Regions from separate parts of the Roseateles sp. P4_D2 genome, predicted to be linked through region 1. Evidence: riboswitches for the same ligand, from Rfam matches in the RefSeq annotation. Region 1 holds a riboswitch; the other holds the start of a gene.

What was found. A riboswitch is a leader RNA that binds a small molecule or an ion and turns the genes downstream of it on or off. The one in region 1 is predicted to bind cyclic di-GMP.
Region 2: it holds a riboswitch for cyclic di-GMP, as region 1 does, so the genes downstream of both, AC1DW0_RS18210 (S53 family peptidase) here and AC1DW0_RS27565 (S8 family serine peptidase) in region 1, are expected to answer to the same signal.

The regions. Positions count from the first base shown of each region.
Region 1 is NZ_JBFUIM010000020.1:16,283-23,834, forward strand. It holds gene AC1DW0_RS27550 (B12-binding domain-containing radical SAM protein) at 1-1,014, opposite strand, end outside; gene AC1DW0_RS27555 (YCF48-related protein) at 1,192-3,618, shown strand; partial or broken gene AC1DW0_RS27560 (GMC oxidoreductase) at 3,667-3,873, opposite strand; cyclic di-GMP riboswitch class I at 4,126-4,216, shown strand; gene AC1DW0_RS27565 (S8 family serine peptidase) at 4,329-6,488, shown strand; gene AC1DW0_RS27570 (sensor histidine kinase) at 6,548-7,552, shown strand, end outside.
Region 2 is NZ_JBFUIM010000009.1:287,668-295,219, forward strand. It holds gene AC1DW0_RS18205 (ATP-binding protein) at 1-1,849, shown strand, start outside; cyclic di-GMP riboswitch class I at 2,013-2,099, shown strand; gene AC1DW0_RS18210 (S53 family peptidase) at 2,149-3,963, shown strand; gene AC1DW0_RS18215 (ATP-binding protein) at 3,998-5,308, opposite strand; gene AC1DW0_RS18220 (response regulator) at 5,305-6,015, opposite strand; gene AC1DW0_RS18225 (hypothetical protein) at 6,179-7,171, shown strand; gene AC1DW0_RS18230 (hypothetical protein) at 7,241-7,552, opposite strand, start outside.

The DNA.
Region 1 (7,552 bases):
CAGCGGCAGGCCGTCCCAGGTCGGTGTGCCGACGTCATCGAAGGGAATGTCGGGCTCGACGAAGTTGGTGTACCTGACCTCCGTGCCGTCGCGCCAGAAGGTACGCACCAGGCGCGTCTTGGAGCGCTTGCCGGCGACGTGCTCCAGCAGCGCCAGCAGTGGCCGCTCGCCGGCGTCCAGCGTCACATAGTCGACAAAGTCGAAGACGCGCGGCTCGGCCAGTTCGCGCAGCTCGGTGTTCACATAGCCGCCGCCCAGCACGCAGACGACCTCTGGCCGTGCGGCCTTGATCGTCTGGGCGATGCGCAGGGCGGCGTAGACCGAGCCGGGGAAGGGCACGGACAGCAGCACGACCTCGGGTTGGTGCTGTTCCAGCGCGGCCAGCGTCAACGTGTGCAGCGTGCGGTCGACGAGATTGGGCGGAGCGGCCAGGGCGGTGGCCAGCGGGTCGAAATGCGCTTGGGCCGCGGCCAGGGATTCGGCATAGCGGACGAACTCGAAGCGTTCATCCACGGCGTCGCGCAGCACGTCGGCGAGGTCGTTCAGGAAGAGGGTTGCGAGGTGGCGCGCGCGGTCCTGCAAGCCGAGGGCGCCAAACGCCCAGGCGAGCGGGTCGCCGCCGTCCTCGTCGACATAGGCGTCCAGCGACGCGAAGCGTGCGCCTTCGGGCAGGAAGGCGCGGGTATTGATGCGATGCGCCAGCGTCGGGTCGCGGCCCTGCAAGAAGCCGAGGACGCGCGGCGTGGCGGCAGCTATTGCCGGGAACTCGGCGGCAAACCAGGCCGTCTGCGGCGTGCGCTCGCCTTCGGGCAGGGCCAGCACGGCTTCATGCAGCTGGGCCAGGCCGGTGGGTGTGAACAGCTCCAGCACCAGGGCCAGCGCCAGGTCCACCTGCTGCGCATCGATGCCGCGTGAGCGCAGGAAGCCCGTCAGGTAGGCGGTGGACGGGTAGGGCGTGTTCAGCTGCGTCATCGGCGGGATGACGGAGAGGACGCGGGAACGATCAGACGGCATGCCGTGATTGTCGCGGCCGTCGGCCTCACGGAGATTGCATGCCGGCCGCACCTAGCCGGCCGTGTCTGCAGCGTGATGCTTTGCTTGGCCTTTTGCTAACTGACGGGAAATAGACACATCGTTTCGTGCCCTATTGCACGGATAGACTGATTAGCAAATATCAGCCGAAGAGTGCGAATGAAAACACTGAACAGGAAATTGCCGAGCTGGTGGGGTGCGCTGGTTGCAGCGGCGCTGCTGAGCGCATGTGGCGGCGGTGGTGGGAGCGGCGGCGAGCCTCCCACACCGCCGACCCCTTTGCCAGATACCCTCAGCGTCACGGCACCGGCGACGGCCGAGTCGACCAGTGAGCTCCAGTTTGGCAGCAGCGCGCCCTCGACGCCGGGCCTCAGCTTTGGTTGGGATTTCGGTGACGGCAAGACCAGCACCGAGACCAGTCCGAAGCATCAGTACGCCAAGGGTGGCGATTACGACGTCAAGCTCACAGTGAGCAACGCTGCAGGCGCCTCAAAGACGGAGGTCGTCCGCGTCAGCATCACCAACCTGAACAACGTCAGGGGCCTGCAATGCTCCAAGACAGGCGATGGCGGCTGGTGCTGGCAGCAGCCGTTACCGCATGGCAATGTGCACACCGACAGCTTCTTTGCATCCAAGACCTCGCTGTTCGTGACGGGAGAGCATGGCGAGCTGTCCCGGAGCACGGATGGCGGCGTCACCTGGTCGACTGAGGCCAGCGGTTCCACGAAAGCGCTGAGGGCCGTCAGTTTCGCTTCGGCGAAGCACGGCTGGGTCATGGGTGACGAGCCCACGTTGCTCCGCACGACCGATGGTGGGGAGACATGGAGCCGCACGGCCCCCGTGCCCCTTGCGCTGCGAGCCGGCTTTGGCAGTCGGCTGGTGGCGGTCGACGATCAGATCGCTATCGTCGGCACCACGGGCCTGCACACGACCGATGGGGGCGCAACCTGGGCGCGGCACGATTTTTTTCTCAGCGACATTTCATCGCGCGGGACGTTCTGGGGTTTCTCCGGTGCCGAGTTGAGACGCTCCACGGACTTCGGACGGACCAGCACGGTCGTGCTCGACCTGTTGGCTCATGGCAATGGCGGTAGCGCGTTCTTCAACCTGGTCGACGACCAGACCGTGGCTGCCGGATGGGTGTTGTCGACGTTCGACCCGGCCACGGTGAGCTGGGTAACAACCTATACGCTCCTCCTGAGCTTTGACGGCGGTGACAGCTGGCGCCGCGTCGACCCGAGCACCCTTGATGGCGCCGCGATGCCGGTGGGCAACAGGCTGAGCATCATCCGGGCGAGCGCAGCGGACCAGGTGCTGCTGGCCAGCCTCGACAATCGGACGCTGATCTCCAGCAACGACGGCGGAACGCACTGGAGCACCGTGCGGCTGCCTGCGCTGGGCGCCACCGGCGAGGGAGCCCTGGCCGTCGGCACGACGGTGCTGGTGCCGTCACAGGGCCCCTTTATCTGGCGGCCATCCGAATTGGGAGGCGAGTACGCAGAACGCGGTCTGGCCTGGAGCGGTGACGGAGGGCAAACATGGTCCTCCGCATCGGTGGAGGGCCTCAGCAAACCCACCTATGCGGCCTTCAAGCGCCTTCGTCAGGTCGATGGCAACGTCTTCAGCATGCAGGACAGCACCGGGCGCGCCTTCCTGTCGACCGACGGAGGACGCAACTGGACGATCGCGGTCGATGCCGCTCCACTGCCCAACTACCTTCCCTCGTCGCCCTGGTTTGGCGGGTACTCCATGAAACTCGCCTTCCTTGACGCCAAGCGCGGCCTTGGTCTGGATGCGACGGGCCAACTGCGCCAGACGAGCGATGGCGGGCGAACCTGGACGACCAAGCCGAGCACAGGCCTGCCCTCCACGGCCACCAACACGGCGCTGCGCTTCGTCGACGACAAGATCGGCTGGATGCTGCAGAGCGACGGCCGCCTGTACAAGACGCCGGATGGCGGCGCCACATGGCGTGATGGCCAGCTAGTTCATGGGGGCCTGGTGCGATTCGACTTCGTCGACGCCAACCGTGGCTGGGGCGAGCCGACCGATCGGCGCGGGCTGGTGTTTACCCGCGATGGCGGCCAGACGTGGATGACCCTGTCACCGCCGCAGACGGTGAGCGTAGGTGGGCTGTTCTTCGGAGACGGGCGACAGATCGTCATCTATGGACCTGGCACGTTGCTGGCAAGTACGGTGGACGATGGCCAGACCTGGACGGTTCTCGCGCCCAACGTTGAATCGCCGTTCAACACGCGCAGCAAAGTCATCGCGAGCGATGCCAAGACCTGGTGGTCCGCGCAAACCTTCGGCTTGTACCGTTCGGACGACGCTGGCGCCACCTGGACCGAGGTGATGGGCGTCATCGGGCAGTTCGCTGACATTGCGTTCGCCGATGCCAACAACGGATGGGCGGTGGGCCGTGGAGGCATGGTTGTTGCCACCACGGATGGCGGCAAGACGTGGGTCAGACAGCCCACACAAGCAGACCGCGACCTGTGGCGCATCCAGACCGTGGACAGCAAGACGGCCTGGATCGAAGGTGAGGCGGGGACGGTGCTGGCTACCGGCAACGGGGGGCGTTAGTCCGCCAGCCCCGGTGCGCTGTAGCGGGGCACGCCGACGAGGCGCGGCTCACGCTGCCAGCCACCCAGCCAACTTCTCCGCAGCCATCAACGTCGGCGAATTCGTGTTCCCGCTCTTGATCGTCGGCATCACGCTCGCATCCGCGATGCGCAGCCCGCTCACGCCGCGCACGCCGCGCACGCCGCGCACGCGCAGCCGTGAGTCGACCACCGCACCGGGGTCGTCCTTGCGGCCCATGCGGCAGGTGCCCACGGGCTAGATGGTTGTTGATATCGCGCGCCAGTTCCTCGTCGGTCTGGTACTACGGCCGCCGCCAGCGTCAGCTGCTGCAGCGCAAGACTGAGGCCTGGGCACCCTGACATGGCTTGCGTCGATCGGCGCATGCCTTCCTATTTGGACGGTGCTGCATTCATGGCCGGATCGTCGATGTGTAACGGTGGCCAGACGGTACTGGAAGCGCCACTTGTTCACGGCGTTACGCCGCGATTTCAGATACATTTTTTTCACTGATGACAAAGGCACACCCGAGCGAAAGCCGGGGTCGCAAAGCTTCCGGTCTAAGGCCCGCCTGGCGGGTTACGACAGCGGGGTTGCCAAGGACAAGCCGCCGGCAGGTCGCCGTCGACATGGCAGCTCTTCCGTCGCCGGGATGCGGCGCGACGCCCGACCGGGCGTGTGCGTAGGAATCAGCGCAACAACGAAAGCTGTCCATGAAGTCCACCACGCTCCCTCTTCGATTCGTAGTTCTGATCGAGTGGCGCCTGCACGCGGCGCTTGCGCTGCTGCTGACGCTGGCTGCATTGCTGTGGCCTGCACTGGCGCAAGCAGCGCCGCGCGACAAGATTGCCGCCGATCTGCGCCAGGCCGTCGATTCGGCCGCTGCGCCTCGCCAGCGCTGGCAACAGGAACTGGCTGGTCGCCGCTACGTGCACACCCTGGTCGTCAGCGACGGGCGGGACGCCGAGCTGGTCGAGCTCCGCCGCGCGGTCGTGGCGGCGGGAGGCACCGTCTACTGGCGCTACCAGTCGGTGCCGGCGCTTTTCGTGACCTTGCCCGTTGACAAGGTTGACGCGCTCGCTGCGCGGCCGGACGTGCAGAGCATCTCGCCGAACCGGCGCGCGGCCCGCACGTTCAGCCTGACCGAGGCCTCCACCGGCGCAGCCGACGTGCGTGCCGCCACGATCGGCGCGGCGCGGGGCCTGGACGGCTCGGGCGTCGCCATCGCCGTGCTGGATTCGGGCATCGCTGGGAACCACACCGCGTTCACCGATGGCCAGCGCTCGCGGGTCGCACGCGCCGTCGACTTTGAGAAGGTGACGCAAGGCGGCGCGGGCCGCGCCTGGCAGCCCGGCGTCGACCGATCCGACGCGGCGCTCGATGAACGCCCCCAAGCGGCGGGCGGGGCGGATGCATATGGCCACGGCACGCATGTCGCGGGCGTCGCCGCAGGCCGCTCGACGTCGCGTCTGCCCGAGTCGAGCGGCATCGCCACCCAGGCCTCGCTGGTCGACGTCAAGGTGCTTGACAGCCGCGGCGAAGGCGAGCTGAGCGATGTGCTGGCCGGGATCGACTGGGTCATCGCGCATGCGAAGCAGCAAAACATCCGCGTGCTCAACGTGAGCCTTGCCGCCGATTCGACCGAGTCGTATCGGACCGACCCGCTGTGCGGCGCTCTGCGCGGCGCGAGCGCAGCCGGCCTCGTGGTGGTCGTTGCCGCCGGCAACTACGGCACGGACGCTTCCGGCCAGGAGCGCTACGGCACGATCAGCTCGCCGGGCAACGAGCCCTCGGTCATCACCGTGGGGTCGGCCAACACGCAGGCGACGGCCTCGCGCAGCGACGACGCAGTCAACCATTTCAGTTCCCGCGGGCCCACCCGCGGCGGCCTGTTCCTGCCCGACGGGCGCCGCGTCGCCGACAACCTGCTCAAGCCGGACCTGGTGGCTCCGGGCAATCGCATCGTCGGCCCGATGGCGGCCGGCAGCACGCTCGCCACGGACTTCCCCTCGCTGTCGGCGCCCTATGGCGGCACGGCGCAGCCGCGGGGCCGCGAGCTGATGGACCTGAGCGGCACTTCGGTCGCTGCGCCGGTGGTGTCCGGTACCGTGGCCCTGATGTTGCAGGCCAACCCCGGCCTGACGCCCCCGTTGGTGAAGGCGATCCTGCAGTACACCGCGCAGGCCCTGCCGGGCGCCAACCTGCTGCAGCAGGGCGCGGGCCTGTTGAACGTCGACGGCGCGGTGCGGCTGGCCGGTGCGCTGCGCAGCGATCTCGCCACGGTCATCGCCAGCGGCCGCATCGCGGCGGGTGCGCCGCTGCTGGCGCCGGGCCAGGTGATGCCCGCGCCGGTGTCGATCATCGGCGGTCAGTCGGTGCCCTGGAGTCGCATCATCTTCGCCGGCGGGCGCCACCTCTACAGCGGCAGCGCGCTTTTCACCCGCTACCAGCCGGTGTACGACCCGGGCCTGTTCTGGGTGGGCGGCAGCGCGACGCGCGTTACTGTCCAGATCCGCCCCGGCGCGGCGCTGTCGACGATCACGGCGTCTCCCGTGCCGACGGGGCAGCGCTTCCTGACCGACGGCGTCATCACGCTGAATTCGCTGGTCGGCCGCAGTTCGCTGCTGGGTCGCACGGGCGTCTTCGTCCCCACCGCGACGCTTTCCGGCTGGCTGGCATCGGGCAGCGGTGTGGTGCTCAGCGAAGGCGTCGTCCTCAGTGAGGGTGTGGTCCTCAGCGAAGGGGTCGTCCTCAGCGAAGGCGTGGTGCTGAGCGAAGGCGTGGTGCTCAGCGAGGGTGTCGTGCTGAGCGAGGGCGTGGTGCTCAGCGAGGGTGTCGTGCTCAGCGAAGTTGCCCGCACCGGCGAACGATGATGGTTGCTGCAGGCGCCGAGCCCGGAGTGAGCTGGCCTCGGCGCGTCCATCAGGCACTGATGCCGGACTACAACCGCAAGGCGGCGGTGTATTGGTGGGCGGTGGTCTGCATCGGTGTGGTGGTGCTCGCGCACTCGTTGCGCCACGTTGTGAGCCTTTCGCCGGATGCCTGGTTGCGCGTGGTGGGCGGCACGCTGCTGGCGATGCTGGCCGGGCTGGTGCCGGTGCGGATTCCGCGTTCAACGAACTCGTTCACCGCTGGCGAGATCTTCATCTTCCTGCTGCTGCTGCTGAACGGGCCGGAGGCCGCGGCCGTGGCGTCGGCAGCGGAAGCGCTGGTCGGCGCCTGGCGCACCTCCAAGCGCTGGACCAGCCGCATCGCCAGCCCCGCGATGGCGGCCATTGCCATGTTCAGCGCCGGCACGGTGCTGCACGTGGCACTGGGCGAACTGCGTAGCCATCAGCTGGAGAGCGACAGCCTGATCCTGCTGGGCGCGATCCTGTTTGCGCTCGCCTACTTCGTGCTGAACACCGTGATGGCCACGGCCGTGCCACGGCTCAAGCGCAACGAGCCGCTGTCGGTCCGGGCATTCGTCGACGCATTCGGCTGGCTTGGCATCGCCTACGCGGGCAACGCCTCGGTGGCGACATTGCTGTTCCTCAGCTTCCGGCAGTCGGGCATCGTCGTCGTCGTCGCGGCCACGCCGATCATCGTGATCCTGCTGACGACCGGCCACTTCTTCTTTCGCCGCGAGGAAGCGGCCGAAGCGGTGCGCAAGGCGCGCGAGCAGCAATTGGCGCAGAAGCAGGCGCTGGAGAACGCGCGCCAGTCGGGCATGGCCGAGATCGCCACCAACGTGCTGCACAACGTCGGCAATGTGCTCAACAGCGTCAATGTGTCGGCCGAGTTGATCAGTGGCAAGGTCCGCGGTTCGGAGGCCGCAGGGCTGGCCCGCGCGGTGGCGCTGCTGGACGCGCATGCGCAGGACCTGGGCGACTACCTCACCCGCGACGCGCGCGGGCGGCTGCTGCCAGGCTATCTGAAGCAACTCTCGGTGGCGGTG
Region 2 (7,552 bases), on a different contig from region 1:
GATCGAGGCGCTGACGGGCAGCGGCTCGCTGCGCGTGCTGGAAGTCAAGGCGCATCGCGTCATGCTCGACGGCCAACCCTGTGCGGTGCTGACCGGGCAGGACCTCAGCGACATCCGCCACGTGCAGACCAGCCTGCTGGACATCGGCCGCGTGCTCTACCAGATCCTCGAGAACAACCCGGTGGCCACGCTCGTGATCGACAAGTCTCACCGCGTCACGCACTGGAACGCCTCCTGCGCCCAGCTCACCGGCCGCGACGCCTCCGAGATGCTGGGCCGCGACGACACCTGGCGCGCCTTCTACCCCGAAGCCAGGCCGCTGCTGGTCGACCTGATCCTGGACGGCAATGTCGAGCAGGAGCGCCAGCGCCTGTACGGCCGGCACTGCCAACCGTCGCCGCACATCGCCAACGCCTACGAGGTCGAGGGCTACTTCCCCAATTTCGGCCGGGAAGGGCGCTGGCTCTACTTCACGGCTGCCCCGCTTGTCGATGCCCACGGCGAAGTCGTCGGCGCCATCGAGACACTCCAGGACATCACGCGACGGCGCCAGGCCGAGGACGAACTCCGCCGCCATCGCAACGAACTCGAGAACATGATCGCGGACCGCACGGCCGAGTTGCTGAGCACCCATCATGAACTCGAAGCCTTTCTCGAGAACGCGTCGGTAGGCATCATCGCGACGTCCAATCAGCAGATCCAGCGCGGCAACAAGAAGTTCATCGAGATGTTCGAACTCGGTGACGTCCCGCCCCATGGACTGCCGACGCGCCGCCTGTTCAAGAGCGACGAAGACTTCGAAGCGCTGAGCCAGATCGCCATCCCGGTGCTGTCGCGGGGCGGCTCGCTGCTGCACGAGATGGAGGTCTGCACGCTGGCCGGCAACACGCTGTGGGTGCAGATCATTGCCTACGTATCCAACCCCGAGGAGCCGACAGCGGGCACCTGGTGGCTGCTGCAGGACCGCACGGAGGTGCGCCGCGTGCAGCGTGAGCTGGAGCTCAACTACGAGCGCATCAAGCAGACCAACAACCGGCTTGAGGAAGCGCAGAACCAGCTGCTGCAGGCCGAGAAGATGGCCTCCATCGGCCAGCTCGCCGCCGGTGTCGCCCACGAAATCAACAACCCGATCGGCTTTGTCAGCTCCAACCTCGGCTCGCTGCGCGGCTATGTCCAACCCGTCTTCGCGTTGCTCGCGCTGCTGAGGAAGACGCCGGCCGACGCGCTGCCTGGCGATGTGCGAGAAGAGCTGGACAGGGTGGATGCCGCCGTCGACCTGAGCTTCGTGCAGGAGGACCTGCCCCAGTTGCTCGACGAGAGCGAGGAGGGGCTGTCGAGGGTCAAGAAGATCGTGCAGGACCTGAAGGACTTCTCACGCGTCGACCATGCCGATTGGCAGGACGCCGACCTCAACGCCGGGCTGGACTCGACGCTCAACGTCGTCATGAACGAGGTCAAGTACAAGGCCGAGGTTCGCAAGGACTATGCCGTGCTACCCCCCGTGCACTGCATCGCCGCACAGCTCAACCAGGTCTTCATGAACTTGATCGTCAACGCGGCCCATGCCATCAAGGAGCGGGGCACGATCACGCTGACCACGCGCGCCGAGGATGGCTGGGTTCGCATCGAGATCGCAGACACGGGCAGCGGCATGAGCGAGGAGGTCAAGCGGCGCATCTTCGAGCCCTTCTTCACGACCAAACCCGTCGGCCAAGGGACGGGCCTGGGCCTGTCCCTGTCTTTTTCCATCGTGCAAAAGCACGGCGGTCGCATCGAAGTGGATTCCCAACCCGGCGTCGGCACGCGCTTCACGGTCTGGATCCCGCTGCACCCGCCGCAGCCCTCCTGAGCTTTTGTGTCCTGCGTGACACAAAGCAACCACAGGGCAGTAACTCACGAAACGCAGACTGGCGGCATCGAAAGCTCGCGCTGCCCGCCGAGTCAGAAGTCACGCAGCGCCTTTGTGGGGCCCCGTATCTCGGCACCCCGGCGCCTAGACTGAACCTGTTTCACAACCCAGAGGGCAAACCCGTCGAAAGGCGGGGACGCAAAGCCACCGGCCTACAGCGCGCAAGCGCCACGGCAGCGGGGCCACCAAGACCGGCAGGTCTTGATCGGCGTGGCCCTCCTTCGTACGAGAACCCGGCCATGCGCAGTACCCGCCCTGTCTCCTGGACTTCCTGGACCTTCAGCCTGCTGACCGCCGCGGCCCTGACCGCTTGCGGCGGTGGCAGCAGCGACAGCCCGACCGTCCAGGTCAGCGAGGCAAGCTCGGTCATCAACCTGAGCGTGGATCTTGAGGAAGGCAGCACTGCCGCGACCAATGTCGTCGCCCAGCCCAGCTTCCACACCGCCGCCGTCGATCTCGAAGAACCCGACAACGGTGCCGCACCCCACCGCAGCCACGCCCTGGCCGGTGTCGCCACCCAAGGCCTGACACGCGACCGCCTGGACGACGCCATGCGGCCTCGCGCCTTCGCGGCGGGTGCAGGCGAAGCCGCCCCGATGGCGACGTCCACTGCGGTGACGACCTATACGCCGGCACAGATCCGCGCCGCCTACGCGCAGCCGGCCCTGCCCGCCAGCACCGCCGGCCTGACCGCAGCCCAGGCCGCCCAGCTCGGCGCCGGCCAGACCATCTACATCGTCAACGCCAAGCACGACCCCAACATCGCCGCCGAGCTGGCCGCCTTCAACGCCAAGTTCGCGCTGCCGGCCTGCAGCTCGCGCAACCTGGCGGCCAACGCCAGCCTGCCGCTGGCCAAAGCCTCCGCGTCCAGCTGCGAGCTGGTCATTGCCTACAGCACGACCGCCGGCGCCCTGACCGCCACGGCGCCCGCCTACGACAGCGGTTGGGCCACCGAGATTGCGCTGGACGTGCAATGGGCCCACGCGACGGCACCGCTGGCGCGCCTCGTCCTCATCGAAGCGCCGGACGCCGGCGTCGGCAGCCTGTCCAAGGCCGTGGCCCTGGCCAACAAGATGGGCGCTGGCGTGGTGTCCATGAGCTTCGGCGCCGCCGAGGGCAGCTGGACGTCGAGCTATGACAGCGCCTTCGCCACCGCCGGCATGAGTTACCTGGCCGCCACCGGTGACAACGGCGCGGCCGTGTCCTGGCCTTCGGTGTCAACCCGCGTCGTGGCCGTCGGCGGCACCACGCTGAGCTACAGCAGCGGTGCGCGCAGCGAAACCACCTGGACCGGCACCGGCGGCGGCACCAGCGCCTATGTGGCCCTGCCCAGCTACCAGAGCGGCACCATTGGCGGCTACGCCAAGCGCGCCGTCGCCGACGTCGCCTTCAACGCCGACCCCAACTCCGGCCAGTACGTGGCGCTGATTGCACAGGGCACGACGACGACGCGCTGGGTCAGCGCCGGCGGCACCAGCCTGGCCACGCCGCAATGGGCCGGCCTGCTGGCCGTGGCCAACGCGATGCGCGCCGCCGCCAGCAAGGCCCTGCTCGGCCAACCGCACGCGGCCCTCTACCAGCAGATCGGCGCCGTGCCGACGCAGTACGCCGCCGCCTTCAAGGACGTGGCCAGCGGCAGCAACGGCACATGCACGAGCTGCACCGCCAAGACCGGCTATGACACCCCGACCGGCTGGGGCACGCCCAACGTCAGCGCCCTGCTGAGCAGCCTCAGCGGCGCCAGCGTCACGACCTCGACGACCACCCCCACGCCGACGACCAGCAGCGGCCCCACGCTGACGACCACCAGCCTGAGCGGCACGGCCGGCAAGGCTCTCGCCGCCACCATCGGCTACTCGGCGCCGGGCGCGAGCTCGCTGAGCATCAGCATCAGCGGCGCCGCCAGCGGCATGAGCTTCTCGGCCACCAGCAGCGGCCTCGCCCTGAACTGGGCCAACCCGGTAGCCGGCCGCACCAACCTCGTCATCACGCTGAAGGACAACCTCGGCCAGACGAGCACGGGCAACGTGACGGTGACGATCAACGCGAGCTGAACTCAGCACTGGCGACTGCTCGAATACTGCTTCGTCACGATCCAGACCAGCTGACACGGGCAATGAGGCCGCCACCATCGCGTGGCATCAACCTGAGCTCGGCGCCTTCGGCGCGCGCGATGCGCTCGACGATGGCCAGGCCCAGGCCCGAGCCGGGCTTGCCGCCGCGCGCCGTGTCGCCGCGCTGAAAGGGGCGCTTGAGATCGTCGACCCGGGCCGGCGCGATGCCCGGGCCGCGGTCGCGCACCTCGATCCAGGCGGCACCGGCGTTTTCACCGCAGGCCAGCTCGATCGGCGGCGCACCGTGGTTCTGCGCGTTGACGATGAGGTTGAGGACGAGGCGGCGCAACGCCTGCGGCCGTGCGCGCCGATGCACTGCCTGCCCATTGGCCAGCACCGGTTGCGGCAGGCCCGGCGCCAGGGCCAGCGTCTCGGCCAGGAATTCGCGCAGCTCGACGTCCACGGCCGGCAGCTCCTGCTCGGCGGGGTGGGCGGCGCGCGCGTAGTCGAGGAACTGGGTCAGCAGCCCGTCCAGGCCGTGGAGGCTCCGGTCCAGCGTGTCGAGCAGTTCCCTGTCCCCCTGGCCCGCTCGATCGAAGGAACCACGCAGCAACTCGCTGGCGAGGCGAATCTTTGCCAGCGGCGTGCGCAGGTCATGCGACAAACCGGCCAGCATCAGCAATCGCTCCTCCTCGTCGCGCGCCAGGGCCTCGGCCATGTCGTTGAAGCCGCGCGCCAGCGCCGCGGTCTCGGCCGGGCCGTCAGTGGGCAGCAGCAAGCGGCGCTGGCCGGCACCGACCGCCCGGGCCGCGTCGACGAGGCGGGCCAGCGGGCGGTTGATGCGGCGCTGGATCAACCAGGCGCCGAGCAAGGCCAGCACGGCGCTGACGCCGCTGGCGATCAGCCAGGTGCGCGCGAAATGGTGAGCCGGCTGCACGGCAGGCAGCACCAGCCAGGCCGGCGCGCCAGGCAGTTGCACCGCGATGAGGCCGTTGGCTTCGCGCCGCCACGGCAGCTCGCCGCGCTCCAGGCCCAGTTGCATCGCCAGTTCGGCCAGGAAGCCGCGCTCCACCCAGGTCGGCCGGTCGAGCAAGCGCTGCTGCTGGCCCGAGCCGGCGCGCGCATTGAAGCGATCCACGAAGCCGGCGCGCTCGGCCTCGGGCAACAGGCGCATGCCTTCGGCGACGGCCTGCAGGCTGCGCGCGGTCGCCTCGGCCGACTGCTGCAAACGCGGCCGGGCGACGAACTGCGCATAGGCCAGCGCATTGACCAACTGGCCCAGCACGATCAGGCAGACGATGAGCCACAGGTTGCGGCCGAACAGCGTGGACAGGCCGAACTTCATCGCGCGCCCGGCTCAGGAATAAAGACGTAGCCCAGGCCCCACACCGTCTGGATGTGGCGCGGGGCGCTCGGGTCGGCCTCGACAAGGCGGCGCAGCCGCATGACCTGCACGTCCAGGCTGCGGTCGCTGACGCCGTGCTCGTCGCCATGCGCCAGGGCCAGCAGCTTCTCGCGGCCCAGCGGCCGGTTGGGCTGGCTGGCCAGCGCGCGCAGCAGCTGGAACTCGACGGTGCTGATCTCCACCGGCGCGCCAGCGCGCTCCAGCCGGCGTTGCGTGGGATAGAGGGTGAAGTCACCGAAGCGCACCGCTTCCTCGCCCGCAGGGCCGAGGTGGGCACCGAGCTGCTGCTGGCGACGCACCATCGCCTGGATGCGCGCCAGCAGCTCACGCGGGGCGAAGGGCTTGGCCAGGTAGTCGTCGGCGCCCATCTCCAGGCCCAGCACACGGTCGACGAGGTCACCGCGCGCCGTCAGCATCAGGATGGGGATGGTCTCGCCCTGGCCGCGCAAGCGGCGGCACAGCGACAGGCCGTCCTCGCCCGGCATCATCAAATCCAGCACCAGCACGTCGAAGCGTTCGCGCGCCAGCAGCTGCGCGGCGGTGGCGGCATCGGGCACGGCGCGCACGCTGTGCCCCTGCTCGGTCAGGTAGCGCTGCAGCAGGCCGCGCAACTCGGCCTCGTCGTCGGCGATCAGGATGCGGCTCATAGGGGGATGTTAGGGAGAAGCCCGCGCCCCACCTTGCCGGAAAACAATGACAAACCGTTGCAAGCCTGCGCGTCCGTTAGACCCTGCAAGCACTGCAACCCGCGCGGCAACCTTTGCGCGGCCACAGCTGGGCAGCATGGCCCCACCTCAAACGGAGATCGCCATGCGCCACGCCGCCTTCACCCTGCTCCCCCTGCTGATTGCCGCCCCGCTCATTGCTCAAGCCGAACCAACGCCACTGCAGCGCGCCGGCGCCGCACGGTTGACGGCCGAGAAGTCTGCGGCCTGCGTGGCCGCCCAGCCCTTCTATTGGGAGATCGGCAACGCCACCCAGCCGCTGGCCGGCGGCAAGGCCGGCGAAAACGGCCCCGAGCGCCACACCGAGATGGCCATCGCCTCCGCCTCCAAATGGGTCTACGCCGCCTTCGTGGCCGAGCGCCGCCAGGGCCAGCTCAGCGCCGAGGACGTCAAGTTCCTGCACTTCCAGTCCGGCTACACCTACTACCACGTGTGCCGCCAGAACCAGAGCGTGGCGGCCTGCCAGCAAAGCCTCATCAACGGCCGCGGTCGCCTCAATCCGGCCACCGAAAACCGCTTCGACTACAACGGCGGCCACATGCAGCAGCACGCCATCCTGATGGGCCTGGGCTCGCTGGGCCCGGAGGGTCTGGCCCTTGCGATGCGGCAGTCGCTCGCACCCACGCTCGGCACGGACTGGTCCTTCAGCTACAGCCAGGCCATGCCGGCCGGCGGCGGCCAGACCAGCGCGGCAGACTACAGCCGCCTGCTGCGCGCCCTGTTGGGCGGCCAGCTGCAACTCGGCCGCTTGCTGGGCAAGGAGGCCGTCTGCACCAACCCACAGGTCTGCCCGAGCGATGCCGTGAAGACGCCCATCCCTGCGACGGAGAGCTGGCACTACAGCCTCGGCCACTGGGTGGAGGACGACCCGCAGGTCGGTGACGGTGCCTTCAGCAGCCCGGGCGCCTTCGGCTTCTATCCGTGGATCAGCGCCGACCGGCGCTTCTACGGCATCGTCGCTCGCGAGCAGCGCCGTGGCGCCCTGGGCGACGACCCCAGCGACAAGCCGGCGGTGGCTTCGGTGAACTGCGGGCGCGAGATCCGCGCCGCGTGGATGGACGGCCAGCCTCGCCGCTGAATGGAGGAGAGATGCCGCCGAAGCCGGCGCACTCCGCGAGCGCGCGCCGGCTTGGGATAACTTGCCGTCTCAGCGCATCCGGTCGGTCTCGAATGCGATGCGATCGACGCTGCCGTCGACGTTGCGGAACAGGCGCACGCGACGCATGCCGTCGGGGCTGACGAGCAGCTCGGTGTTCTCGGCGCGCCAGGTCTCCAGCGGGCTCTCGTCGAGGCTGACGCCCAGGCTGCGCACGCCGACATGGACCTTCAGCGTGCGGCCATCGTCCAGCAGAAATTCGCCTCGTGCGTCGCGCAGCATGGCGCGGCCGGTCATGGCGGGGACGGTGGGTTCCTGGGCACTCGCGGGCGCGATCAGCGTCATGGTTGCGAGCAGAGCGGC